Regions from separate parts of the Streptomyces sp. ICC4 genome, predicted to be linked through region 1. Evidence: riboswitches for the same ligand, from Rfam matches in the RefSeq annotation. Region 1 holds a riboswitch; the other holds the start of a gene.

Evidence for each region. A riboswitch is a leader RNA that binds a small molecule or an ion and turns the genes downstream of it on or off. The one in region 1 is predicted to bind S-adenosylmethionine.
Region 2: another riboswitch for S-adenosylmethionine. It lies ahead of thrC (threonine synthase); the one in region 1 lies ahead of DRB89_RS02395 (aminotransferase class V-fold PLP-dependent enzyme).

The regions. Positions count from the first base shown of each region.
Region 1 covers NZ_CP030286.1:494,090-498,444, forward strand. The annotation lists gene DRB89_RS02385 (cytochrome P450) at 1-1,000, shown strand, start outside; gene trpD (anthranilate phosphoribosyltransferase) at 1,212-2,276, shown strand; SAM riboswitch class IV at 2,395-2,511, shown strand; gene DRB89_RS02395 (aminotransferase class V-fold PLP-dependent enzyme) at 2,740-4,182, shown strand; gene DRB89_RS02400 (Lrp/AsnC ligand binding domain-containing protein) at 4,322-4,355, opposite strand, start outside.
Region 2 covers NZ_CP030286.1:2,248,384-2,252,738, reverse strand. The annotation lists gene DRB89_RS10405 (cold-shock protein) at 1-172, opposite strand, end outside; gene DRB89_RS10400 (MoaD/ThiS family protein) at 587-865, opposite strand; gene thrC (threonine synthase) at 902-2,212, opposite strand; SAM riboswitch class I at 2,230-2,389, opposite strand; gene DRB89_RS10390 (glucosyl-3-phosphoglycerate synthase) at 2,576-3,547, shown strand; gene DRB89_RS10385 (trehalose-6-phosphate synthase) at 3,613-4,355, shown strand, end outside.

The DNA of each region.
Region 1 (4,355 bases):
CGTGATGCAGGAGGAGGTGGAGGCGCAGGCCGGCACGTGGACGGCCGGCCAGGTCGTCGACGTCAACGAGGTGACCCAGGCGCTGACCGCCCGGATCACGGCGCGGGCCCTGTTCGCCCTCGACATCGCCCCGCACGCGGTCGCGGTCATCCAGCACTGCCTGCCGGTCATCGTCCGCGGCGCCTACCGCAACGCGGTGGATCCGACGGGCCTGCTGGGCAAGCTGCCGACCCCGGCCAACCGGGAGTTCGCGCGGGCGCTGGAGCAGATGCACGAGCTGATCGACGGGATCGTCGAGGACTACCGCACCTCGGACCGGGACCGCGGCGACCTGGTGTCGGCCCTGCTCGCGGCCGAGGACCCGGAGAGCGGCGAGAAGCTCTCCGACCAGGAGGTCCACGACCAGGTCATGACCCTGCTGCTGGCCGGCATCGAGACCACGGCCTCCGCCCTGACCTGGGCGCTGCACCTGCTCGCGCAGAACCCGGAGGCGGAGTCGCGGCTGCACGCCGAGCTGGACCACGTGCTGGGGGGTCCGGGGGAGCGGTTCCCCGAGTTCAAGGACATCCCCGAGCTGCGGTACACGCAGCGGGTCTTCACCGAGACCCTGCGGCTGTACCCGCCGGCCTGGATCTACACCCGGACCACGACCACGGCCACCGAGCTGGGGGGTGTCCCGCTCATGCCGGGCGACGACATCATCATCAGCCCGTACGTGGTGCACCGGATCCCCGGGCTGTTCCCCCGGCCGGAGCACTTCGATCCGGACCGCTGGCTCCCCGACCGGGCCAAGGACGTGGCCCGCGGCGCCTACGTGCCGTTCGGCGCGGGCAGCCGCAAGTGCATCGGCGACGTCTTCGGCATCACCGAGGCCACGCTGGCGCTGGCGGCCATCGCGTCCAAGTGGCGGCTGCGCCCCGTGCCCGGCACGCGCGTCAAGCCGAGGCCGCACATGAGCCTGTCCACCGGGCCCCTGCCCATGCGGGTGGAACCGCGCTGACCGCACTGGCCGCACTGACCGGGCTGACCGCGGTGTGCGAAGGCGAGCCGGGCCCCGGAGAACGGGGCCCGGCTCGCGCGCGTGCGCGGTGGCCGAGTTCCGGTCCCGCGTGTCCGCCCTTCGGGACGGGGCTCATTGCGGTCTCCGGGGCTGGATAGGCTGAAGGCCTTCCCATTCGACTGGGCATCCAGACCAGCAGCAGGAGCGGACCATGAACGTGGTGACCCCGGCAGGCGGCGACAGCGTGGCGGCCCGCGGCTGGCCGGGTGTGCTCGAAGCCCTGCTGTCCGGCCGGGACCTCGGCGCCGACGACTCGGCCTGGGCCATGGACCGGATCATGCGGGGAGAGGCCACCGACGCCCAGATCGCCGGTTTCGCGGTCGCGCTGCGGGCCAAGGGGGAGACGGTCGCGGAGATCACCGGCCTCGTCCGGGCGATGTACGCGCACGCGAACCTGATCGAGGTGCCGGGCCGGACGGTGGACATCGTCGGCACCGGCGGCGACGGCGCCAAGACGGTCAACATCTCCACCATGTCGGCGATCGTCGTGGCCGGTACGGGCGCCAAGGTGGTCAAGCACGGCAACCGGGCCTCCTCCTCGGCCAGCGGGTCCTCGGACGTCCTGGAGAAGCTGGGCGTCAACCTCGACCTGACCCCGGCGCGGGTCGCCGAGGTCGTCGAGGAGGCCGGGATCACCTTCTGCTTCGCGGTCAAGTTCCACCCCGCGCTGCGGCACGTGGCCGCGGCCCGCAAGGAGCTGGGCATCCGGACGACCTTCAACTTCCTCGGCCCGCTGACGAACCCGGCCAAGGTGCGGGCGCAGGCCACCGGTGTCGCCGACGCCCGGATCGCCCCGATCGTGGCGGGCGTGCTGGCGGAGCGCGGCTCCTCGGCGCTGGTCTTCCGCGGCGACGACGGCCTCGACGAGCTCACCACCACGGCTACCTCGCGGGTCTGGTGGGTCCGCGACGGCGGGGTCACGGAGCAGTCCTTCGACCCGCGCGACATCGGCATCCAACTGGTCGACGTCTCCGCGCTCCGCGGCGAGGACGCCTCGTACAACGCGGACGTCGCCCGCCGCCTGCTGGCCGGCGAGCCCGGCCCGGTCCGCGACGCGGTCCTGCTGAACTCGGCGGCTGCCCTGGTCGCCCTCGACCCGGGCACGGGCACGCTGGAGGAGCAGCTCGCGGCGGGCGTCGCGCGGGCGGCCGGGGCGATCGACTCGGGCGCGGCCCGCGAGTCGCTGGCGCGCTGGGTGGCGGCGAGCAACGCCTGAGCGGCCGGCGCGGGGTTCGCGGGTTCGCGCTCCGAGCACGGCGTGGAACAGGAGACCCCGGTCCGCCATGTGGACCGGGGTCTTGCGTCGGCGGGATCTTGTGGCAGGATGCTCAGCAGGTCACGAGTGACAGCGTTTTGGCCCCGGCTTGCTGTCCGGCAACCCTCCTTCCGTGGCGGGGTGCCCCGGGTGATGACCAGGTCGTGGGCAGTGAGGTCTACGGCAAGCGCGGATCCCTCGAACACCAGGGGTCCTGGTCTCTCGAGGAGCGTTTTCCGTGAGCAAGCGAATGCGATAGGGCGACTCAGCCCCTTCTTAAACCCTCGGAACAGGGTCACTTTTGCGTACCCCGAGTACGCCACCCGACTCCGAGGCACTCCCGTACCCCCGGACGGCCGCAGCGCCGTACCCGCGTACGGGCATTTTCGAAGCCATTCACCCCTGCCTGCCGGGAGATACCGCCATGTCCGCGACCCTGAACGCCGCCGCGACCAGCACCATCGCGACCGCCGCCGCCGCCGTCACCACCGCCGTCACCGTCGACCCCGCCTGTGCCGAGCCGCTTCCGGTCCTCGGCCGCGACGTCACCGTGCCGCTCGTCACCGGCGGCGAAGTCACCTACGCCGCCCTCGACTACGCGGCCAGCGCCCCCGCCCTGCAGCGCGTCTGGGACGACGTGGCCGCCTACGCCCCGTACTACGGCAGCGTGCACCGCGGCGCCGGGTACCTCTCGCAGCTCTCCACCGACCTGTTCGAGCAGAGCCGCGTCACCGTCGCCGAGTTCCTGGACTGCCGCCCCACCGACCAGGTGATCTTCACCCGGTCCACCACCGACTCCCTCAACCTGCTCGCCGCCGTCGTGCCCGCCGACTGCCAGGTCTTCGTCTTCGAGACCGAGCACCACGCCTCGCTGCTGCCCTGGACGAACGCGCAGGTCACCTACCTCAACGCCCCCCGCACCCCGGACGAGGCCGTCGCCACCCTGGAGCGGGCGCTCGCCGACCGCACCGCATCAATTGAAGGGGGCCACGGCCCCGCCCTGGTCTGCGTCACCGGCGCCTCCAACGTCACCGGCGAGCTGTGGCCCGTCAAGGAGCTCGCCGCCGTCGCCCACGCCCACGGCGCCCGCATCGTCCTGGACGCCGCCCAGCTGGCCCCGCACCACCCCGTCTCGGTCCAGGACCTCGACGTCGACTGGGTCGCCTTCTCCGGGCACAAGCTCTACGCGCCCTTCGGCTCGGGCGTGCTCGCCGGCCGCGCGGACTGGCTCCAGCAGGCCGAGCCGTACCTGGCCGGCGGCGGCGCCTCCCGCAAGGTGACGCGACGCGTCAGCGGGGAGGATGCCGGCGGCGTCGACGTCGAGTGGCACACCACCGCCGCCCGCCACGAGGCCGGCTCCCCGAACGTCATCGGCGTCTACTCCATCGCCGCCGCCTGCAAGGCGCTGAACGAGGCGGGCTTCGACAGCCTTGTCGCCCGCGAGCGGCACCTCATCGCCAAGGTCCGGGACGGCCTGGCCGAGGTCCCGGCGGTCCGCGTCCTGTCCCTCTTCGGCGACGACGCCCCCCGCGTCGGCGTCATCTCCTTCGTGGTGGACGGCTGGAACAGCTCCCACTTCGCCGCCGCGCTCTCCGCCGAGTACGGGATCGGCGTGCGCGACGGTCTGTTCTGCGCCCACCCGCTGGTCCGCACCCTGCTCGGCAGCGAGCCGCAGGAGCCGGGCGAGTGCGGCGCCCCGGAGGCGGCCCCGGGGGAGCGCTCGCTGAACGCGATCCGCGTCAGCTTCGGCGCCGGCACCCCCGACGAGCACGTGGAGCGCTTCGTCCGCGCGGTCAAGGAGCTCGTCGCGGACGGCGCGAAGTGGCAGTACCGCACCGAAGAGGGCCGCTGCGTCCCGGCCGTCTGACAGGCTGCCGGGCATGACGTACTGGGACCCGATACCGACCCTGCGGGCTTCCGTCGGCGAGCCGCTGCCCCTGTGGCGGGCGACCTCGTGAGCAGGGCCTGGTCCCTGCCGGAACTGTGAGCCGCCGGACGGCGAACCGCTACGCGTCCAGGCCGATCGCGAAGGCCGCTTCC
Region 2 (4,355 bases), 1.8 Mb from region 1:
GACCCTTCTGGCCCTGCGAGATCTCGAATTCGACCCGCTGACCCTCTTCAAGGGTGCGGTACCCGTCCATCTGGATGGCGCTGTAGTGGACGAACACATCCGCACCACCGTCGACCGCGATGAAGCCGTAGCCCTTCTCCGCGTTGAACCACTTGACGGTGCCCTGAGCCATGCCTAACTCCCCTATTACTGGCCCTTGCGCAGGACCGCACTTCGCGGTCCCGGGTCAGAACTTGCGCCGGAACGCCTCGACCGGGGCTGAATGTATCCGCACCGCTGCTGTCTGCAACAGGTCATTCCGACGAGAATTCTGGACATGGCAAAAGATTGAAATAGGGTGAAAACTAGGAATATTCCAGGGCAACTCGGGCCGGACAAGCCAGGCCAACGCCCCATACCGCACTTGCATGTTGACTCAATGTCAACCCTCACGCGGCCCGCTCATATGCGGCGGGCAAGTCCAGCGGAGGGGACTTCCCCAACTCTACCGCGCCCAACCAAGCAGAATTGCCCCCTCCGTTTATTACCGGAGGGGGCAATTCAGCGTTCTGGTCCATCAGCGGCCGGAAGTCGGCCGCCGGATTGTTCAGCAGCCGCCGGCCACCGCGGGGATGATCGAGACGCCCGCGCCGTCCGGAGTGGACGTCTGCAGCCCGCCCTCGAAGCGCACGTCGTCGTCGTTGACGTAGACGTTCACGAAGCGGCGCAGCTTGCCCTGGTCGTCCAGGACGCGCGCGGCGATGCCCGGGTGGCTCTTCTCCAGGGACTCGATGACCTCGGCGAGGGTCGTGCCCTCGGCGGGGACCTCGGCCTTGCCGCCGGTGTAGGTGCGCAGGATGGTGGGGATGCGGACGTTGACGCTCATGGCGCTACTGCCTTTCCGGTGTGCAGAGGAGGGAGATCAGGCCAGGTTGGCGGCGCGGAACGCGTCCAGGCTCGGGCGGATGGTGGCGGTCTGGCCACCGCCGGCGGCCACCGCCTCCAGGGTCTTGAGGCCGTCACCGGTGTTCAGGATCACGGTGGTCAGCGAGGGGTCCAGCTGCCCGTTCTCGATGAGCTTCTTCGTCACGCCGACGGTGACGCCGCCCGCGGTCTCGGCGAAGATGCCCTCGGTCTGCGCGAGGATCTTGATGGCCTCGACGACCTGGACGTCGTTGACGTCCTCGACGTAGCCGCCGGTGCGGCGCGCGATGTCCAGGACGTACGGGCCGTCCGCCGGGTTGCCGATGGCCAGCGACTTGGCGATGGTGTTGGGCTTCTGCGGGCGCACCACCTCGTGACCGGCCTTGAAGGCGGTGGAGACGGGCGAGCAGCCCTCGGCCTGGGCGCCGAAGATCTTGTACGGCTTGTCCTCGACGAGGCCGAGCTTGATCAGCTCCTGCAGACCCTTGTCGATCTTCGTCAACTGCGAGCCGGACGCGATCGGGATGACGATCTGGTCGGGCAGCTGCCAGCCGAGCTGCTCGCAGATCTCGTACGCCAGGGTCTTGGAGCCCTCGCCGTAGTACGGGCGCAGGTTGACGTTGACGAAGCCCCAGCCCTCGCCCAGCGGGTCGCCGATGAGCTCGGAGCAGAAGCGGTTGACGTCGTCGTAGTTGCCCTCGATGCCGACCAGGTCGCCACCGTAGACACCGGCCATGATGACCTTGCCCTGCTCCAGGTCGTGCGGGATGAACACGCAGGAGCGGAAGCCGGCGCGGGCGGCGGCGGCGCCGACGGCGCCGGCCAGGTTGCCGGTGGAGGAGCAGGACAGGGTGGTGAAGCCGAAGGCGCGGGCGGCCTCGACGGCGATGGCCACGACGCGGTCCTTGAAGGAGTGCGTCGGGTTGCCGGAGTCGTCCTTGACGTAGAGCTTGCCGGTGACGCCCAGCTCCTTGGCCAGGTTCCGCGCGTCCACGAGCTTGGTGAAGCCCGGGTTCAGGCTCGGCTTGGAGGCCACGTCCGCCGGGACGGGCAGCAGCGGCGCGTAGCGCCAGATGTTGTCGGGGCCGGCCTCGATCGCGGCGCGCAGGGCTTCCGGATCACCCAGCGGCAGGTCGTACGAGACTTCGAGCGGGCCGAAGCACTCGGCGCAGGCGAAGATCGGGCCGAGCTCGAAGCGGGTGCCGCACTCACGACAGGAGAGGCCGGTGGCGGGACCGAGATCGACAGAAGTGCCAGAAGTGGCGGTTTCAACGGTTTCGGCAGAGGTTGCGACAGACTGTGCAGCCATGATGGCGAGGCCCTTTCTCCTCATCTTCCCCATGGCGCACTTCGCCATGAGACGGAATTGGCACCTTCCCTAGCCGGGGACCTCGCTGACGCCGCTGGATGTGCGCGATCGCGAGAACCGACTGGAGGGTTGCCGGGGCTTCAACGGGCCGTGTCCCTCTGCCCCTCTGGATGAGCGGTATGGCACCGGGCGACGCGCTCTACGGCGCACCCGGGCGTTTGTACGCGGGGACCCCCGGCATGCGGTGGACCTTCGCGTTGTTCAAGACTGTAACCGAAGGCCCGGGGGGTTGAGACAGCCGTCCGAACCGCGAGATGGATCACATTTCGGTCGAAACGATGGAAGAACCAGGGAGTGCTGAAGGTGCTGGAAGAGGTGGAGCGATGGCTGGCCGACCGCTCCTGGTCCGCCGCCGACCGACCGCTCGGCCAGCTGCTCTCCGCCAAGCGGGCAGCCGGGACCACCGTGAGCGTGGTGCTGCCGGCGCTCGACGAGGAGGCGACGGTCGGCGACATCGTCGAGGTGATCCGGCGCGATCTGATCGAGGGGCTGGCGGTGCCCCTGGTGGACGAGCTGGTCGTGGTCGACTCGGGGTCCACCGACCGCACGGCGGAGGTCGCGGCGAAGGCCGGGGCCCGGGTGGTCCACCGCGACGACATCCTGCCGCGGATCCCCGCCCTGCCCGGCAAGGGCGAGGTGCTGTGGCGCTCGCTGCTGGCGACCACCGGTGACATCGTCTGCTTCGTCGACGCCGATCTGCGCGACTTCTCGGCCGACTTCGTCTCCGGGATCGTCGGCCCGCTGCTGACCGATCCGGACCTGCGCTTCGTCAAGGCCATGTACGACCGCCCCCTCGTCACCGGGCCCGACCCCGACGGGATCGCCCCCGGCCAGGGCGGCCGGGTCACCGAGCTCGTGGCCCGCCCCCTGCTCAACCTGCACTGGCCGCAGCTGGCCGGCTTCGTCCAGCCGCTGGGCGGCGAGTACGCCGTCCGCCGCGAGCTGCTGGAACGGCTGCCGTTCCCCGTCGGCTACGGGGTCGAGCTGGGCCTGATGGTGGACGCCCTGCACACGGCCGGGCTGGACGCGCTCGCCCAGGTGGACGTGGGCGTACGGCTCCACCGCCACCAGGACGGGCAGGCACTGGGGCGGATGGCCGCGGCGATCTACCGCACCGCGCAGGTGCGGCTCGCGCGCGGGCACCTCGTCCGGCCGGAGCTGACGCAGTTCGACCGCGGCCCGGACGGCTTCGTCGCCCACGACCACCCCGTGGACACCGAGGAGCGGCCGCCGATGCGGGACATCGAGGAGTACGCGCGGCGGCGCGCGGCGTGAACGGGCAACCCGCCGCGCGCGGGCACTGACGTTTGACCGGGGGCGGGGCGGGCTAGGTTCGCCGCATGGCTTCCCAGGTGCTCGTCGCCGCGAACCGCGGCCCGCTCTCGTACGCCCTCGACGCGCAAGGAACGCTCAGTGCCCGCCGCGGCGGGGGCGGGCTCGTCTCCGGCCTCTCCGCGGCCCTCGCGGAGCAGCCCGGCGCGCTGTGGATCTGCGCGGCGCTCTCGGACGCGGACCGCGAGGCGGTACGGCGGGGCGTGGCCGAGCCGGGCGTCCGGATGCTGGACATCGATCCCGCGGTCTACGACGACGCGTACAACGGCATCGCGAACTCGGTGCTGTGGTTCCTGCACCACCACCTGTACGACATCCCGCGCGAGCCGGTCTTCGACGCGGCGTTCCGGCGGCGCTGGGCCTCGTACACGGCGTACAACGAGGCGTTCGCCGCGGCCCTGGCCGAGGAGGCCGCGCAGGGGGCCCGCGTCCTGGTCCAGGACTACCACCTGGCACTGGTCCCGGGCCTGCTGCGGGAGCTGCGCCCGGACCTGCGGATCGGGCACTTCACGCACACCCCGTGGGCGTCGCCCGAGTTCCTGGGGATGCTCCCGGACGACATCCGCGGGCAGCTGCTGCGGGGGATGCTCGGGGCGGACCGGGTGGGCTTCCACACGGAGCGGTGGGCGCGGGAGTTCACGGCGTCGGCGGGGCCCGAGGCGCCGGTGGCGGTGTACCCGCTGGGCGTGGACGGGGACGAGCTGCGGGCGCTGGCGCACCGGCCGGAGGTGGACGCGAAGCTGGCGGAGCT